Linked DNA regions of Halioglobus japonicus. The protein of the gene in region 3 interacts with the protein of the main gene of each other region in a pairwise test. Links are inferred from orthologs where the notes say so. Each region holds a gene or a part of one and is shown on either strand. Other genes may lie near its edges.

Evidence for each region. Proteins that work in one complex are often made in the same cells at the same time.
Region 1: the proteins of ssb (region 3) and recO interact in binary tests that used the Escherichia coli proteins (3 or more experiments, as listed by UniProt). The link is inferred for Halioglobus japonicus from one-to-one orthologs.
Region 2: the proteins of ssb (region 3) and BST95_RS03870 interact in binary tests that used the Escherichia coli proteins (3 or more experiments, as listed by UniProt). The link is inferred for Halioglobus japonicus from one-to-one orthologs.

What each region holds. Positions count from the first base shown.
Region 1 is NZ_CP019450.1:2,065,392-2,070,803, forward strand. The notes cover bases 2,532-5,412. They hold recO (DNA repair protein RecO), read left to right. Parts: upstream 2,532-3,554; coding sequence 3,555-4,271; downstream 4,272-5,412. Other genes in these bases: rnc (ribonuclease III), read left to right, coding at 2,532-2,646; era (GTPase Era), read left to right, coding at 2,636-3,535; acpS (holo-ACP synthase), read left to right, coding at 4,276-4,647; cysM (cysteine synthase CysM), read left to right, coding at 4,688-5,412. Outside these bases: lepA (translation elongation factor 4), read left to right, coding at 1-664; lepB (signal peptidase I), read left to right, coding at 686-1,525; BST95_RS09720 (DUF4845 domain-containing protein), read left to right, coding at 1,571-1,957; more of rnc, read left to right, coding at 1,954-2,531. UniProt on the Escherichia coli protein: Involved in DNA repair and RecF pathway recombination.
Region 2 is NZ_CP019450.1:806,755-812,266, reverse strand. The notes cover bases 2,532-5,512. They hold BST95_RS03870 (primosomal protein N'), read left to right. Parts: upstream 2,532-2,917; coding sequence 2,918-5,107; downstream 5,108-5,512. Other genes in these bases: rpmE (50S ribosomal protein L31), read right to left, coding at 2,532-2,712. Outside these bases: BST95_RS03890 (penicillin-binding protein 1A), read left to right, coding at 1-315; BST95_RS03885 (malic enzyme-like NAD(P)-binding protein), read right to left, coding at 329-1,579; BST95_RS03880 (thermonuclease family protein), read right to left, coding at 1,650-2,483; more of rpmE, read right to left, coding at 2,494-2,531.
Region 3 is NZ_CP019450.1:1,346,679-1,354,671, forward strand. What follows is about bases 1-2,932. They hold ssb (single-stranded DNA-binding protein), read left to right. Parts: upstream 1-1,173; coding sequence 1,174-1,692; downstream 1,693-2,932. Other genes in these bases: BST95_RS06430 (MFS transporter), read left to right, coding at 1-1,065; moaB (molybdenum cofactor biosynthesis protein B), read left to right, coding at 2,727-2,932. Also shown: more of moaB, read left to right, coding at 2,933-3,257; BST95_RS06450 (molybdopterin molybdotransferase MoeA), read left to right, coding at 3,254-4,450; transcription termination factor Rho, read right to left, coding at 6,126-7,394; ppk2 (polyphosphate kinase 2), read right to left, coding at 7,574-7,993. UniProt on the Escherichia coli protein: Plays an important role in DNA replication, recombination and repair. Binds to ssDNA and to an array of partner proteins to recruit them to their sites of action during DNA metabolism. Acts as a sliding platform that migrates on DNA via reptation.

The DNA of each region.
Region 1 (5,412 bases), 720 kb from region 3 along the record:
CAAAAACGGTGAAACCATTAAGGTCGATAACCCCTCATCACTACCGGACGTGGCTGATATCGAGGAGATGCGCGAGCCCATCGCCCGTTGCAATATTCTGGTCCCCCAGGATTATCTGGGTAATGTGATTACCCTGTGTGTAGAGAAGCGTGGTGTACAGAAGGACATGCAGTTCCTCGGCGCCCAGGTGCAGGTGGTATACGACATCCCCATGGCCGAAGTGGTGCTGGATTTCTTTGATCGCCTGAAATCGGTCAGCCGCGGCTATGCCTCTCTGGACTACAGTTTTGAGCGTTTTGAAACGGCTAAACTGTCGCGCCTGGACGTGCTGATTAACGGCGATCGCGTCGATGCGCTGGCAGTGATTGTCCACCAAGACCAGGTACAGTATCGCGGTCGTGCGCTGACCGAAAAAATGAAAGAGCTCATTCCAAGGCAGATGTTTGACGTGGCGATCCAGGCAGCCGTCGGCGGCAAGATTGTGGCGCGTACCACGGTGAAAGCCCTGCGCAAGAACGTCACCGCAAAATGTTATGGTGGCGACGCGACCCGAAAGAAGAAGCTGCTCGAGAAGCAGAAAGCGGGCAAGAAACGCATGAAGCAGGTAGGCAGCGTGGAAATCCCCCAGTCGGCTTTCCTCGCAGTACTTAAGGTAGACAGCTAGGACGGACCCTGAATGAGTGGTATGACAATCGATTTTCCCCTGATCCTGGTCATCCTGGTCGGCGGTACCGGCCTGGTATGGCTGCTGGATGCGCTGTTTCTGGCCCCAGGGCGACGCAAGACCATTGCTGGACTGCAGGAGCAGTACCCGGATTGGGAGGCAGAGGGCAGCCCGCAGCGAGAGCAGTTTCGCGCCGGCGTAGCCAGCCAGGCTGCGGAGCCGGTGGTGGTCGAATATGCGCGGTCGTTCTTCCCGGTCTTGTTTGTGGTGTTCGTGTTGCGCTCGTTTCTGGTCGAGCCGTTCCAGATTCCGTCGTCGTCCATGGTTCCCACGCTGCAGGTGGGCGATTACATCCTGGTGAACAAGTTCACCTACGGCATCCGCCTTCCGGTAACGCGCACCAAAGTCGCGGACCTGAATGAACCGGAGCGCGGTGATGTGATGGTGTTTTTCCCGCCCCACATGAATGACACCTACTACATCAAACGCGTGGTCGGTTTGCCCGGGGACACGGTGAGTTACCGCAATAAGCGCCTGTTTGTGAATGGCGAACAGGTCAGTCGCGAAGAAGTGGCCATTATTCCGGGTCCCAATGTGCGTCAGCGTGTTGGTCTTGAGACGCTGGGCGAGGCCCGCCATCTGATGCAGGTCGACGAGGGCCGCATGCCCCGTGACTTCACGGTGCTGGTGCGTCCGGGACACTACTTCATGATGGGCGACAATCGCGACAATAGCTCCGATAGTCGCGTTTGGGGTCAGGTCCCCGAAAAGGATATAGTAGGCAAGGCTTTCGCGATCTGGATGCACTGGGACTCGTTCCTGAGTATCCCCAGCTTCAGCCGCGTTGGCCTGATTGAATGACTATAATTAATTAGCAGCAAACGGAATAGCTCAGGGGAAGCGGATATGCGTCAACGTCAACGTCAAGCAGGTATGGGCCTGTTCGGTGGTCTGATCATCGCCATGATGGCCGGTTTTTATGTGCTTTGCATCGTGAAAATTGTCCCGGTGTACTCTGAGTATGAGTCCATCAAACACATCCTCACAACGATCTCCGACGAACACAAACCCAATGTGACGACCATTGGCGAGATGCGTCGGCGCCTGGCCAACCTGTTTAACTCCAACCAGATCAAGGCGATCAAGGTGAAGGACGTCCAGTTCTATCGCAAGGGCGGCAAGATGTATATCGATGGCCGCTACGAGGGCCGGGTCAATGCCATCGCCAATCTCGATCTGGTGCTGCGTTTTGACGACCTGCTGTTCGTGGCGGGACAGCCCAACGTCAAGTGAATGACCGCGAGCTAAAGGCCGCGCGCCTGCAGCGCGCTCTCGGTTATGAGTTTGCAGACCGCAGTCTGCTTGAGCTGGCGCTGACCCATCGTAGCGCCGGTAACCGCAACAATGAGCGGCTGGAGTTTCTCGGCGACTCCATCGTAAATCACATCATTGCCGAACAGCTTTACCACAAGTTTCCCGATGCCCGCGAGGGAGATATGAGTCGCATGCGCGCCGCCCTGGTTAAAGGTGACACCCTGGCGGAGGTAGCTCAGGAATTGGAGCTGGGTGAGCATTTGACCCTCGGCGCCGGCGAGCGCAAGAGCGGTGGAAGGCGACGTACGTCTATTCTCGCGGATGCCCTGGAGGCCGTGACCGGCGCTATTTTACTCGACAGCGATGTCGAAACCTGTCGCCGCTGTGTGCTGGCCTGGTTTAGTACGCGACTTGAAGAACTGGACCTGGGCAGCGCGGGTAAGGACGCCAAGACCAGTCTGCAGGAGTACTTGCAGGGGCGTGGCAAGCCACTGCCCGAGTACGAATTACTCGGTGTGCTCGGCGATGATCACAATCAGCAGTTCCATGTCGCCTGCCGTCTCACCAAGCCGGCGCTGGTGGTGGAAGGTGCGGGGAGCAGTCGTCGCAAGGCCGAGCAGGCCGCTGCTCGCACTGCGCTTGAGAGGTTGAACGCCTATGGCAAGTGAATCCAAACGCTGTGGCTATGTCGCCATTGTCGGGCGCCCGAACGTGGGCAAGTCTACGCTGCTCAATCACATACTCGGCCAGAAAATCAGTATCACCTCGCGCAAGCCCCAGACGACCCGCCACCAGGTGCTGGGCATTAAGACCGAGGACGATCACCAGATTATTTTTGTCGACACACCCGGGCTGCACAAGGCCGCTGAGAAGGCCATCAACCGCTATATGAACCGAGCTGCGAGTTCGGCGATCAAAGATGTGGATCTGGTGCTGTTTCTGGTTGACCGCACCGCTTGGACCGACGAGGACGAAATGGTCCTGCAACAGGTGGTGCAATCGGGTCTGCCAGCGGTACTGGTGGTGAACAAGGTAGACCTGCTGGACGATAAGGCCGTATTGCTGCCCCACCTGCAGATGCTGGCCGATAAAGCCGATTTCAAGGCGGTGATTCCTGCTTCGGCGCTGCGGCAGCACAACGTCGATGAACTGGAGGCAGAGATTCTCAAATACCTGCCGGAGTCAGAGCACTTTTTTCCTGAAGAACAGATTACCAACCGCAGCCAGCGCTTTCTTGCCGCGGAGATCGTGCGCGAAAAAATCATGCGCCAGTTGGGCGACGAGTTGCCCTACGCTGTGACCGTGGAAATCGAAGAGTTTGCCTACGACGAGGGCATTGTGCATATCTCCGCGCTGATTCTTGTCGAGCGCGACGGACAGAAAAAAATCATTATTGGTGAGAAGGGCAGTCGTCTGCGTTCGATCGGCACTGAAGCGCGCCGAGATATGGAGCGCTTGTTCGATAATAAAGTGATGCTGCGGCTGTGGGTGAAAGTCAAATCGGGTTGGTCTGACGATGAGCGCGCTTTGCGCAGTCTCGGCTACGACGATATCTGAACCGTCGCCGGTGTAGCCCATGCGAGTATCGCTGCAACCAGGCTACGTGCTGCACAGCCGCCCCTATCGGGATTCGAGTAACCTTCTGGAAGTCTTTTCCGCCGAACACGGCCGCGTCAGTCTTGTGGCCAAGGGAGCACGGCGCAAAACCCGCGGTGGCAGCCAGGCGGCGCTGCTGCAGCCATTTTCACCACTGTTGATCAGTTTTACCGGTCGCTCCGAGCTCAAGACCCTTACCCAGGTGGAGTCGGCGGGGCCCGCCACCCACTTGCGCAGTGAACGTCTCTACAGCGGCCTTTACCTGAATGAGATCCTGGTGCGTCTGTTGCATCGCCACGACCCTCATCCGCGCTTGTTTGCAGGCTATGCCGCCGCCGTGCAAGCCCTGGGTGAGGGTGTCGATGTGGAGCACGTGCTGCGGCGCTTCGAACTACAGCTGCTCGACGAACTGGGATATCGGCTGGATCTGGACCGGGAGGGCAGCAGCGGCGAACCGCTCGATGCAGCCACGTGGTACCTTTTCGATCCGGACACAGGCCTGCTGCCTTGCGCCGGCAGCAATGCCCAGAATCGCCCCGCTTATCTGGGCGAGGATTTACTGCAAATAGCCGCCGGGGTGTTCGATGGCAGCGCTCGGCTGACGGCGCGTCGATTGATGCGCCAGGCGCTGGCAGTGCACCTGGGAGACGCACCCTTGCGCAGTCGCGAGTTGTTTCGCGCCCAACCACAGGAGTGATTGAGTGATAGCGATAGGCACCGATATTCTGAAATTCGAGCGCATCGACGAGGTGTTGGGGCGCCTGGGTGATCGCTTTGTTGAGCGGATCCTGACCCCCGAGGAGCGTGTGGAATACGTCGCCAGTTCGCGTCCTGGCAATTTGCTCGCCAAGCGCTTTGCGGCCAAAGAGGCGGTTGCAAAATGCCTGGGAACGGGTATTGGGCGGGGGGTGAGTTGGCAGGATATATGCATAGTTCACGATGAGAACGGGGCCCCCGGTGTGGTGCTCAGTGGCGGCGCACTGGAAGTGGCCAGGACCCGGGGCGGTGCCAGGGTTTTGCTCAGCCTGGCAGATGAAACCGACTGTGTCGTTGCCTTTGCGGTGTTGTCCTGAGCCTGTACACTGCGCGGTGCGAAATAGAATGTGAAAAGCAATGCCTGACTATCCAACGATAGAAGCCTGTATTGGCAATACTCCCCTTGTGCGCCTGCAGCGCCTACCCGGTGAGACCAGTAACACGCTGTTGGTCAAGCTGGAGGGGAATAACCCGGCTGGCTCGGTTAAAGACCGTCCTGCCATCAGCATGATCGCTCAGGCTGAAGCCCGCGGCGATATCCAGCCCGGCGATACTCTGATAGAAGCCACCAGTGGCAATACCGGCATTGCCCTGGCCATGGCCGCAGCCATTCGCGGCTATCCGCTCACGCTGATTATGCCCTCGCATATGAGTGATGAGCGCAAACTGTCCATGTCCGCCTATGGCGCCACATTGGTCGAAGTTTCCCAGGAGGAGGGCATGGAAGGCGCCCGGGATCTGGCTATGGCGATGCAGGCTCGCGGCGAGGGTCGGGTGCTGGATCAGTTCGCCAACCCGGACAACCCGCGCGCCCACCTGACCGGCACAGGGCCGGAGATCTGGCAGCAGACCGACGGCACCATCACGCACTTTGTCAGTTCAATGGGCACGACAGGCACCATAATGGGGACCTCGGCCTACCTCAAACAGCAGAATCCCGACATCCAGATTGTCGGCCTGCAACCCGAAGATGGTTCCAGTATCCCTGGGATTCGCCGCTGGCCGGAGGCTTATCTACCGGCGATCTATGATGCCGCCCGAGTCGATCGGGTGCTCGATATTTCCCAACCGGAATCTGAGCG
Region 2 (5,512 bases), 540 kb from region 3 along the record:
ACGACATGGGTAGGTTTCGACAACTACACCCCCCTCGGACGCCGCGAATTTGGCGGTACCGCCGCGCTGCCCATCTGGATTGATTACATGCGCCTGGCGCTAGCAAACAGTGAAGACCGGGAGCGCCGACTACCGCCGGGTATCGTCAACGTGAAAATCGACCCGGAAACGGGCCTGCTGGCAGGGTCGCGAAACCCCAAAGCAATCTTTGAGTACTTCCGTCAGGAGCATGTCCCTGCCAGCAGCGGCAAGGACGGCGACAGCCTGAGCCCCGGGAGTCAGGGCACGGACGATCTGGTACAGGATATTTTCTGACCCCGAACCTGGATCAGAGCGTGGGCGCGTAGTCCTCCGGCAGCGCCACCCGGGCCACGCCCGACTCAATCGCTGCCCGCGCCACCGCCGGCGCAAGGCGCCCCAGCAAACGACTGTCCATGGGCTTGGGTATGATGTACTCAGGCCCGAACGCCAGTGATTCCACGCCACAGGCATCGAGCACAGCCTGCTCAACCGGTTCCCTGGCAAGGTCGCACAGCGCCTGTACCGCTGCCACCTTCATCTCTTCATTAATGGCGCTGGCACGCACATCCAACGCGCCGCGGAAAATAAAGGGGAAGCCCAGCACATTGTTGACCTGGTTAGGGTAGTCCGACCGGCCGGTGGCAATAATCAGATCATCCCGGGTCGCCAGTGCCAGCTCCGGCTTAATCTCCGGGTCGGGGTTGGAACAGGCAAAGACCACCGGGCGGTCCGCCATGGACAGCAGCATTTCCGGGCTGAGCAGATCAGCTCCGGACAGGCCGATAAAGACGTCTGCACCACTGATGGCATCTGACAGGCTGCGCTTGTCGGTGCGATTGGCGAACTCCTGCTTGTAGGTGTTCACCCCTTCGCGGCCTTCATAAATCACACCGCGGCGGTCCAGCATATAAATGTTTTCCCGGCGCGCACCGAGGCTGATCAGCAAGCGCATGCAGGCAATCGCTGCGGCACCGGCACCGAGGCAGGTTACTACGGCGTCTTCAATCCGCTTGCCTTGAATTTCCAGCGCGCTCACGAGCCCGGCCGCGGTCACAATCGCGGTACCGTGCTGATCATCGTGAAATACCGGAATATCGCAGCGCTCAATCAGCGCAGACTCAATCTCAAAACACTCGGGTGCCTTGATGTCTTCCAGGTTAATGCCGCCAAAGGTCGTGGCAATACGGGCAACCGTATCGATAAATTCGCCCGCATCTTCGGTTTCAACTTCAATATCGATGGAGTTAATGCCCGCAAAACGTTTGAACAGCAGCGCCTTGCCTTCCATCACCGGCTTGCTGGCCAGTGCGCCCAGATTGCCCAGGCCCAATACAGCGGTACCGTTGCTGATCACCGCCACAAGATTGCCCTTGCCGGTATAGCGATAGGCGTTCTCGACATCGGCGGCGATTTCACGGCAGGGCTCAGCGACACCGGGTGAATACGCAAGTGAGAGGTCTCGCTGGGTTTCGGCGGGGGTGGTCAATTCCACACTGATTTTGCCCGGCGTTGGCAGCGCATGGTAATCCAACGCATCTTGCATCAGCTCTTCTGACATGGAGTATCCCCGAAAAAAAGGAGTGAGAGAATAATGAAAAGCGGCTACTGCCACAAGGTGATAATTTACGCTACGAAGGATTCATTTCCAGCATCTCGGGATGACCGAGGGTGAGCATCCACCAACCACCGTCTCTGGGCACCAGCCAGCCGCGCACTTCGACTTCCCGACCCTCCAGACGCCTCAGCTCAGACCGCTTAAACGCCGCCTGGTTCGGTTCAGCTATCTTGACCCCCAACTTGCCCCCCAGCTGCACCCACCAGCCGTTATCCTTGAAGGACACCCGGGTCACCACATCGCGGACCCGCTTGAATCCACCGTCGCCAGGGCCGAGATCGGCCATGCGCACCGGCGCATAGAAAGGCTCACCCCACACACCCCGCCGGGCAGCGCGCGCCCCTGACTCCGCAACTGCCAGACAATCGGCGTAGGCAGTATTGGGAGCGATGGCAACGTGAAAGCCCATGCCCTGGGCAAGCAACTGGGCCGACAGGCTATTGCCCTGGGCATCGAAGGTATAGGCGAGCAGCCGCCCATGGCGGTCCCGTGCTTGGGCAGCATCGGCCAACCAAACCTCGCCACTACGGGTCAGGTCCTGCAAGGTACGCCGGGCTTCTTCAGCGAATGGCTCATCGGCAGCGCCATCTCGACCCCGCTCAGGTGTGTTCACCCCCACCAGCCGAACACGCTCACCACCGCGCAACCGTAGCGTGTCGCCATCGTAGACATGTTCTACCGCGGCTTTGCGCAGGGTCGCGGGATCTGCGGCGCACTGCGCGACCGCTGTCGAGGCGCTGCCTGCGGGGCTCCCGGCGCCATCGCAAGCACTGACGGCCAGACATAAAAAAAGCGCCAGACTCGCGGTGGGTCGGCGCTTTTTCTGCTCTGCGACGAAGCGCAGCACGTTTTGACGCTTAACTTTTCTTGGTGCCGCGGCTGCCAAAACGTTTCTTGAAGCGGTCTACACGGCCGCCGGAATCAACAATCTTCTGCTTACCTGTGAAGAACGGGTGGCACTTCGAGCACACGTCGATGTGCAGGTCCTGGCACAGGGTAGAGCGAGTTTCGATCTTGTTACCGCAGCTGCAGGTAGCAGTCACGGTTTCGTACTTGGGATGTAGTTCAGCTTGCATTGTATAGCTCCTTAATGATGCCGCCACCCGATCCCTGTCGGGCACCGCATCCGGTTGCTGGAGAAAAAGAGGCGCGCATATTACCAGACCCTGCCCGATTAGCAAGTACTCAATATTGGCCGTTTTCGCGCCATTGAGGTCGCCTTTGGCGGGGCACGCAACCGGTTGTTACACTGGCGTTTTGACCCCAGGACGACCCCCAACCGTGACCATACTGCGTCTGGCCCTGCCAACGCCCCTGCGCGCGCTGTTCGACTACCTGCCGCCGGCAGGCAGCCAATCGGCGCAGCTGCGCCCGGGGCAACGGCTCAGCGTTCCCTTTGGCCACCGCGAGCTCTGCGGCGTGCTGGTGGAAGTCATGGCAGATCCTCAATCCACCGATTTCGAGCTCAAGCAAGCCAGCGAGCTGCTGGATCCGGAACCACTGCTACCGAAGACCCTCCAGAAACTCTGCCAGTGGGCCGCCGACTACTATCAGCACCCGATCGGCGAAGTCCTGGCGGCGGCGTTCCCCACCCGCCTGCGCAAAGGCAACCCGCACCGCGGCCTGACTATTCCCGGCTGGCAATTAACCACCCAGGGCAAGGGCCTGGGCGAGGGCGCACTGGGGCGCTCGCCGCGTCAGGCAGAGGCGCTTGCGGCCCTGCGCCAGCAAGGCCCCACCAGCGGCCAGCAATTGGCCGCCGCAGGCATCAAACGCCCGGCGTTGAAATCCCTGCAGGACAAAGGGCTAGCAGAACCCTGCGAGATATCTCCCGCCCACTGCCACGCCAGCGCTCGACCGGGCCTGGCGCTCAACAACGAACAGGCGCAGGCGCTACAGGCACTGATAGCAACCTCAGAGGGGTTCAGCTGCCATCTGCTCGAGGGCGTCACCGGGTCGGGCAAAACCGAGGTTTATCTGCAGCTGATTGCCCACTGCCTGGCCCAGGGCAAGCAAGCCCTGGTCCTGATTCCGGAAATTGGGCTCACGCCTCAGACCCTGGCGCGGTTTGAGCAGCGCTTTGATACCGATATCGCCGTATTGCACTCGGGCCTCGGCGAGGTCCAGCGCGAGCGGGCCTGGGAGGCCGCGCGCACCGGTATCGCACGGATTGTCATTGGCACGCGCTCTGCGGTGTTGACCCCCATGGTCGATCCCGGCCTGATCGTGGTCGACGAGGAACACGACAGCTCTTTCAAGCAGCAGGACGGTTTCCGCTATTCTGCCAGGGATGTGGCGGTAAAGCGCGGCCAGCTCGAGCGCTGCCAGGTCTTGTTGGGCAGTGCCACGCCCTCATTGGAGACCCTGCACAATGCGCTGCAGGGCCGCTATCAGCACCACCGCCTCACCGAGCGAGCCGGTAGCGGCGAGCTCCCCCAACTCACCGTTCTGGATGTACGCCGTCAGCCGCTCCAGGCCGGCCTGTCGGAAGCCCTGGTCAAGGCCGTGGGGGATACACTGGCCCGGGGCGAACAGTCCCTTCTGTTTCTCAATCGGCGCGGCTTTGCTCCGACCGTGCAGTGCCACGACTGCGGCTGGATCGCCGACTGCAACCACTGCGACGCACGCCTGACGCTGCATCGCCGCCAGCGCCGTCTGCGCTGCCATCACTGCGGTCACAGCGAGCCACTGCCGGGTAGCTGCCCACAGTGCCGCAGTGAGCAATTACTTACCCAGGGAGTGGGCACAGAACAAGCAGAAGAGTTTCTAAGGCAACGATTCCCGGACACCGCCCTGTATCGCGTCGACAGCGATTCCATGCAGGGCCGGGAGGCCATGCAGGCGCTGGTCGATCAGGTTAATGAAGGCCAGCCTTGCATATTGCTGGGCACCCAGATGCTTACCAAGGGCCACCATTTCCCCGCGGTCTCCCTGGTGGGCGTCATCGACATGGATGCGCTGTTATTCAGCGGCGATTTTCGCGGTGAAGAACGCGCTGCCCAACTGCTGACCCAGGTGGCCGGACGCGCCGGACGCGCTGACACCGGTGGCCAGGTACTGATCCAGACCCACCACCCTGAGCATCCGTGCCTGCAGGGCACCCTGAGCCAGACCTATCACGAGCAAGCACTGGCCATGCTGGCGGAGCGCTTAGAGCGCAACCTGCCACCGACGGGCAACCTCGCCCTGCTGCGCAGCGACTGCACCGACGCCCGCCAGGGCGAACACTTCCTGCAGACACTGCGTCACAACGCCCAGCGTCAGATGCCCGCCGGCGTGGCCCTGATTGGCCCGCTACCCGCCCCCATGCAGCGCCGGGCCGGTCGGTTCCGGGCCCAGTTGCTGATTCACGGCGGCGAGCGAGCCCAGGTTCACCGGGCCGCGCGGCTACTGGTCAGTATCGCCCAGCGCCAGAAAGTGGCCCGCAATCTCAGTTGGTCGGTCGACATCGACCCCCAGGACATGTTCTAAGACCGCCTGTGTCTGGCCTTCGGCGCCGCGAGCGGCGATAATACGCCCATTGCGCCAATCGCGGCGCCAGAACCAATACACGCAGGTAATCTCCCCCGCAATGAAGGAACAAATCTCCCAGCTGATTGAACAGGCGCTGGCGGCACTGGTCGAGCAGCAACAGCTCCCGGCCGACACCACCCCTCGCATCCAGATTGATCGCACCAAAGACAAAAGCCACGGTGACCTGGCCAGTAATATTGCGCTGACCCTGGCCAAGGCCGCCGGCATGAAGCCCAGGGATCTGGCCACGCTGATCTGTGAGGCTCTGCCTGTCTCCGATATTCTCGATCGCACTGAGATTGCCGGCCCGGCTTTATCAATTTTTTCCTGTCCCAGGGCAGCAGCCGCGCGGTCGTCCGCCAG
Region 3 (7,993 bases):
GCCATTGGCCTGGCACTGGGTATATATGGCTTGAGTCAGGCGCTGTTGCAGATCCCCCTGGGCTGGTTATCCGACCGCATTGGTCGCAAACCGGTGATTATCGGTGGCCTGCTGGTGTTTGCCCTGGGCAGCGGTCTGGCCGCGATGGCCGATGATATTTACGGCATTATCGCCGGGCGCGCGCTCCAGGGAGCCGGTGCCATTGCCAGCACTGTCATGGCTCTGGCCGCAGATCTGACCCGCAATGAGCAGCGCACCAAGGCTATGGCGGTGATAGGGATGAGTATTGGCATGTCGTTCGCGCTGGCGCTGATCCTGGGGCCTGTACTGGCCACGGCCGGTGGTTTGTCGCTGGTGTTCTGGTTCACCGCGGTACTGGCGCTTGGCGGTATCTTGATTGTGGTAGCACTGGTACCCACGCCGCCGCGGGGCATGCAGCACGATGAGGTTGGCCTGCGCGGCGCCTTGTTGGCACGCAGCCTGGCCAATACCCATCTGCTGCGGCTGAATTTTGGGGTGTTCTGCCTGCATTTCGTCTTGATGGCCTGCTTTCTGGTGGTGCCCCAGCTGCTCCGTGATGTGGCGGGTCTGGGGCGAGACAGTCATTGGCAGGTGTATCTACCGGCTCTCGCCCTGTCGCTGCTGGGTATGGTGCCATTGATGATACTCGCCGAGCGCAAGGGTAGGCTCCGCGAGGTCTTTCTGGTGGCAATTACGCTGGTGGTAGGCGCACTGGGCCTGATGGCGAGCACCCCAGCTCCGCTCGCGATCTACCTTGGCCTGTGGGTGTTTTTCATCGGCTTCAACTACCTCGAAGCCACGCTGCCATCTCTGGTGAGCAAGGCTGTATTCCCCGGCGGCAAGGGAACCGCGTTGGGCGTGTTCTCCACCTGCCAGTTTCTCGGTGCTTTTGCCGGTGGCGCGGCCGGTGGCTGGCTGCTGCAAACCGGTGGCCAGTCGGCCTTGTTTGCCGCCTGCGTGGCGCTGGGCGGGCTTTGGTGGCTGCTGTCACTGCCCGGGTTCGCGAGCGTGAACCTGGCGGCTTCTGCGCCCGCGAGAGACTAGGCGCACGCCGCCTTTTGATGACAGGCGGCGGTCGCTTTCACGGCAGGGGATTGTTATAGTCCTGCGTTCGCAAAAATAATCTTATTACCAGTATTGAGAGGAACCTCCATGGCGTCACGCGGAGTCAATAAAGTGATCATCGTCGGCAATCTGGGTAACGACCCGGAGACCCGCTTCTTCCCGGACGGTGGGGCAGTGACCAACGCCAGCATCGCTACCAGTGAGACCTGGAAGGATCGCCAGACCGGCGAACAGAAAGAGCGCACCGAGTGGCACCGGGTCGTGTTCCGCGATCGGGGCAACTATCGCCTGGGCCAAATTGCCGGTGAGTACCTGAAAAAGGGCTCCAAGGTGTATGTGGAGGGTTCTCTGCAAACCAGGAAATGGCAGGATCAGTCCGGCCAGGACCGTTACACCACCGAAATCCTCGTCAACGAAATGCAGATGCTCGACCCCCGCGGTGCTGGCGGTGGTCAACAGGGTGGTTACGGCGGTGACAGTGGCTTCAGCCAGGCACCGCAAGGACAATCCGGTGGCGCCGCGGCAGTGCCGCAGAGCGCGCCGGCTTCCGCGGCACAACCTGCCCCTCAGGATTTCGGCGATTTCGACGACGATATTCCGTTCTGACGAAACCGTGTTTCGCTCCCTTGAAAGGCCGCATTTAGCGGCCTTTCTGGGTTTTGGGGGCTCCCACCGGTACTTTTTCCGAATTTACCGGCCGCGACGCCCACTGGCCGGCAAATATGTTACCTTTCTGGCATCCATACTCACGACAGTTGTTACATTTTGCGCGTTCTTCTTCTCGGTTCTGACAGCCCGCTGGGGCGTGCCCTCGGCGAATTTCTCGCTGACAAGGGGCGGCACGAGGTCACCAGTGTGACGTGGGCGGCATCGCGTTGGAAAAGTGAGCGCCAGGCCAAGAAGGCTATTCGCCGCGTTGATGCAGAATTGGTAGTGGATATTCGCATTGAAGCGGTGGCTGACAGTGGTCAGGAGATTGGCGATCTCGATCTGAAACGCAGTCACTGGGTGGCAAAGTGCTGTCAGCGTGATGGCGCCGCCCATTTGTTTGTGTCCAGTGCCCGGGTGTTCTCCGGGAAGCTCGACCGCATGTACAACGAAGACGATATTCCCGATAGCGAGGAGGGGGTGGGTCCGTTACTGGCTGCCGCTGAACAGGTCGTGCGAGAGAATTGTGACCGTCACCTTATTCTGCGGCTGGGGCCGGTCTTCGCCAGTGATGGACCCAACCTGGTGACGCAGATGCTGGGCGATATGCGCCGCGGCAAGCAGCTGGTGCTGGATAACAACCTGCGCGGTTGCCCGGTGTCTTCGGATGACGGCGCCCGGGTGGTCTCGGCGATTATCGACCAGCTCAGCAGGGGGCTGAACTGTGGGGCTTTTTCCACTACTGCAGCTCCGAGACGGCGACCTACTACGAATTCGCCGAATCCGTGCTGGCCGCGGCTACGCAGTTTAGCGACGTCAGCCCTGAGCCGGTGGAACTGCAGCAATTGTCGGAAGATGCTCCCAGTCTCAACCGCTCTCTGGAGTGCAGCAAAATCCGCAATACCTTCGCGATCAAGCAGTTGCCCTGGCGCAATACGATCGGCGATATGGTCAAGCAATACTACGAACAGCAAGCATAAGGAGTTCTCTCCATGGCCAAGGCCACCGACGACAGCCCCCAGTCCCTGGGTGTGGCTGTGCTGACAGTTTCGGACACCCGTACCGATGAAAATGACACCTCCGGACAATTTCTGGTGGAGGCATTGGGCGACGCCGGCCACGCGCTGCGGGACAAGCAGATAGTGATCGACGATATTTACCAGATTCGAGCGGTACTCTCGGCCTGGATTGCCGATGATGCGATTGAGGCGGTGCTGGTGACCGGCGGTACCGGCTTTTCAGGGCGTGATTCGACTCCGGAAGCGGTTGCGCCGCTGTTCGATAAGTCCATCGACGGATTTGGCGAAGTGTTTCGCGCCCTGTCTTATGAGGAAATCGGTTCCTCCACAGTCCAGTCTCGGGCACTCGCGGGCCTGGCCAATAACACGGTGATCTTCTGTATGCCGGGCTCCACCGGTGCCTGTCGCACTGCCTGGGGCGGCCTGATCCGCGACCAACTCGATTCGACTTACCGCCCCTGTAATTTTGTCGGTGTATTGCGCGTCAGGAGCCAGCACGCTTGAGCGGCCTGACTCCGCTGGCTGATGCGCTGGCCCAGGTAGTCAGCCAGGCACCTGTGCCGCCCGAACCTCAGTATGTCTGCGTTATGGATGCCCTGGGGCTGACCCTGGCGGAAGATGTCGCTTCGCCGATAGATGTGCCGCTCAATGACAACTCTGCCATGGACGGTTATGCCCTGCGCGCTGCTGATGCGGGACAATTATTGCCGGTCGCGCAGCGTATCGCGGCGGGTCAGGTAGGTGAACAACTTGAGCCGGGTACGGCAGCCAGAATATTTACCGGTGCTGAGATCCCTCCCGGCGCTGATGCTGTGGCCATGCAGGAAAACTGTACTGAGGAAGAAGGCCAGCTGCGTATTCATCATCCCCTCGAGGCGGGGGCCAATGTCCGCCCTCGCGGCCAGGATATTGCCCGCGGCGCAACCGTGTTGGTGCGCGGCCGCCGTCTCAGGCCGCAGGACCTTGGCCTGCTGGCCTCGGTCGGGCGTGCGCAGGTGGCGGTGTACCGGCCGCTGCGCGTGACCGTGCTGTCGACGGGCGATGAGCTGGTTGAGCCTGGGCAGGGCGAACTCGCTCCGGGTCAGCTCTACAATTCCAATCGCTATACGTTGGCGGGCCTGGTGCGTTCGCTGGGTATGGAGTTTGTCGACGGTGGCATGGTGGCGGATACCCCTGAGGCTACCGGAGATGCCCTGGAGGCTGCGGCACAGCGCGCCGATGTGGTTATCACCTCTGGCGGCGTTTCCGTTGGCGAAGAAGACCACGTGAAAGGACAGGTAGAGCGCCTTGGTGCACTGTCGCTGTGGAAACTCGCCATTAAGCCCGGCAAGCCCCTGGCCTTTGGCCGCATCGGTGACACGCCGTTTATTGGGCTGCCCGGCAACCCCACATCGGTATTTGTCACCTTTCAACTGGTGGCAAGACCTTTTCTGCAGCGTATGCAGGGCCTGGCGGAAGCGCCCGCACCCTCGCTGGTGGCGCGGGCCGACTTTGCCGTCAAGCGTGCCGGTAGCAGGCAGGATTACCTGCGGGTGATTGTCGAGCGAGACAGCACTGGCCTGGTTGCAAAGCGCCTCTCCAACCAGAGTTCAGGCGTGTTGAGTTCTGTCAGTTACAGCAATGCCCTGGCGGTCATTCCTGTGGGGACAACGGTTGCCCCTGGTGATGAGGTCGAGGTCTTGTTGTTGGATTTGTGAGGTCTGTCGAGCTGGGGCGGTCAGGAGATGCCCAGCTCGTCCCATAGCTCGTCGACCCGGTCTTTTACGGCCTGGTCCATGGCAATCGGCTCACCCCATTCGCGGTCGGTTTCTCCTGGCCACTTGTTGGTCGCATCAAAGCCCACCTTGGAGCCAAGGCCAGCCACAGGTGACGCGAAATCCAGATAGTCGATGGGGGTGTTCTCGATGAATACGCTGTCGCGCTGCGGGTCCATGCGCGTGGTCATGGCCCAGATCACGTCTTTCCAGTCGCGGGCATTCACGTCTTCATCGGTGACGATGACAAACTTGGTGTACATGAACTGGCGCAGGAATGACCACACGCCGAGCATGATCCGTTTGGCGTGGCCGGGATATTCCTTGCGCATGGTGACGACGGCCATCCGATAGGAGCAGCCCTCGGGCGGCAGGTAGAAGTCCACGATCTCGGGAAACTGCTTCTGCAGCAGCGGCACGAAGACTTCGTTCAGGGCGACGCCGAGTACGGCCGGTTCATCGGGCGGTCTGCCAGTGTAGGTACTGTGGTATATGGGATCTTCGCGGTGCGTAATCGCCTCAACGGTAAATACCGGGAAGCGCTCGACTTCGTTATAGTAGCCGGTGTGATCGCCAAAGGGGCCCTCGTCGGCCTCTTCTCCGGGTTCCAGATAGCCTTCGAGTATGTACTCTGCGCTGGCGGGTACCTGCAGGCCGTGTTCCCTGCATAGTGGTGTGAAGCACTCTGCTAGCTCGGTTTTGGAACCCCGCAGCAGGCCGGCGAAAGCGTACTCAGACACCGGGTCAGGAATAGGCGTTACCGCTCCCAGCGTCGTGGCCGGATCTGCGCCCAGGGCAATCGCCACAGGGTAGCGTTTGCCCGGGTGCTTCAATTGCCATTCGCGATAGTCCAGAGCGCCACCGCGGTGCGAGAGCCAGCGCATGATCAGCTTGTTTTTGCCGATCAACTGCATGCGGTAAATGCCGAGATTCTGGCGTTCCTTATCGGGACCGCGGGTAATCACCAGCGGCCAGGTGACCAGCGGGCCCGCATCGCCGGGCCAGCAGGTCTGGATCGGCAGTTGATACAGATCGACTTCGTCGCCCTGCTTGGCGTGATACTGGCAGGGTGGGTTGCGGACCATCTTCGGGCCCATGTTGAGGACTTTTTTGAGTACCGGGGCCTTGTCGGCCAGGTCGCGAAAGCCTTTGGGGGGTCCGGTTGGCGTAGATAGGCCAGTAGCTCCCCGATCTCGCGCAGGGCGGTGACATTCTCTCCACCCATGCCCAGTGCCACCCGCTGCTCGGTGCCGAACAGGTTGGCCAGCACCGGTGTGTCGAACCCCTTGGGATTTTCGAACAGCAGCGCCGGACCGCCGGCCCGCAGGGTGCGGTCGGCGATTTCCGTCATCTCAAGATTAGGGTCGACCTCCGCGGTAATGCGCACCAGCTCGCCGCGCTGTTCAAGCTCGGCAATAAAGTCGCGGAGGTCTTTGTATTTCATTTCTGCTCCCCGTCATTCCCGCGCAGGCGGGAATTCACTGGCCTTTTGGACAAAGAACAAGTATTCATCGGGAATTGAACCGGCTCTTTGATTAATTGTCTGGTTCGAGATGATCTATGACTGCAGAACCCCTGGATCCCTGCCTTCGCAGGGATGACATTGCCGAGGGCAACGTCACTTGCGCTTCATGGACAGGAAGAACTCGTCGTTGGTCTTGGTGTCCTTGAGCTTGTCGATCAGGAATTCCACCGCGGGCAGATCTTCCATGCCGTGCAGCAGCTTGCGCAGGATCCACATGCGCTGCAGTTCTTCATCGCCGGTCAGCAGTTCTTCGCGGCGAGTGCCGGAAGAGCGGATGTTGATTGCGGGATACACGCGCTTTTCAGCCACCTTGCGATCCAGATGCAGTTCCATGTTACCGGTGCCCTTGAACTCCTCGTAAATCACCTCGTCCATTTTGGAGCCGGTATTGATCAGGGCGGTAGCGATGATGGACAGGCTGCCGCCTTCCTCGATGTTCCGCGCGGCGCCAAAGAAGCGCTTGGGGCGTTCCAGAGCGTGGGCGTCTACACCACCGGTAAGTACCTTGCCGGACGAGGGGATAACCGTGTTGTACGCACGTGCCAGACGGGTGATGGAGTCGAGCAGGATCACAACGTCACGCTTGTGCTCCACCAGGCGCTTGGCCTTTTCGATAACCATATCCGCCACCTGCACGTGGCGCGAGGGTGGCTCATCGAAGGTCGACGCAACGACCTCGGCACCGCGGGCACCGACAGAGCGCTGCATCTCTGTCACTTCTTCGGGACGCTCGTCGATCAGCAGTACGATGATGTAGCACTCAGGGTTGTTGCTGATAATCGCCTGGGCGATGTTCTGCATCATGATGGTTTTACCGGCCTTGGGCGGTGCTACTAACAGGCCACGCTGGCCTTTACCAATCGGGGCCACCAGGTCGATGATGCGGCCGGTGAGGTCCTCGGAGCTGCCGTTGCCCTTTTCAAGAGTCAGGCGCTCATCCGGGAACAGCGGCGTCAGGTTTTCGAACAGGATCTTGTTCTTGGATTGTTCAGGTTTACTGAAGTTAACCTCGCCAACCTTGAGCAATGCGAAGTAGCGCTCGGAATCTTTCGGCGGGCGAATCTTGCCGGAAATGGTGTCGCCGGTGCGCAAGTTGAAGCGGCGGATCTGGCTCGGCGAGACATAAATGTCGTCGGGGCCAGCCAGGTAAGAGCTGTCAGCGCTGCGCAGGAAGCCGAAGCCGTCCTGGAGAATTTCCAATACACCGTCACCGTAGATATCTTCACCGCTTTTGGCGTGTCGCTTGAGAATGGCAAAGATGATGTCCTGCTTCCGTGAGCGGGCCATGTTTTCAATGCCCATCTCCTTGGCAATATCGATGAGTTCCTGGGTGGGTTTGTTCTTCAGATCAGTAAGATTCATAAATGCGATGCAATAGAGGCGTGAAAGGAAAAAGAATTAGATACATGCGCGCGGCTGCTGCCGGCCGGGTGAAGCTAAAAAGTTGAGTAGCAGAGTTTTTATTGCTGCACAGAAGTGTGCGACAGACCAAAATGTAGCACGGGTCGGTAAGGGCGTCTATAGCTATTTTAGATCGTTTTTTAGCCGATGGCGTATTCGCTCTGACCGACGATAAGCGGGTCCATATGGAGCAAATCGTCACGCTTTTCCGGGTATTCCAGTGAGCTCAGAAAGTGTTGCAGGCAGGCGATGCGGGCGCGTTTTTTGTCTGAGGATTTCACAATCGTCCAGGGCGCGTGGGCCGTATCGGTATAAAAAAACATATCTTCTTTTGCCTGGGTATAGTCATCCCAGCGGCTTTGGGCCGCCTCGTCGATAGGAGACAGCTTCCACTGCTTCAGCGGATCCTGGCGACGTTTATTGAACCGCGCTTGCTGCTCTTCCTGGCCAACGGTCAGCCAGAACTTGAACAGGTGGATGTCGCTGCGAACCATCATGAGTTCCAGTGCAGGCGCCTGCAGCATAAATTCCTGATACTGCTCCTGAGTGCAAAAATCCAT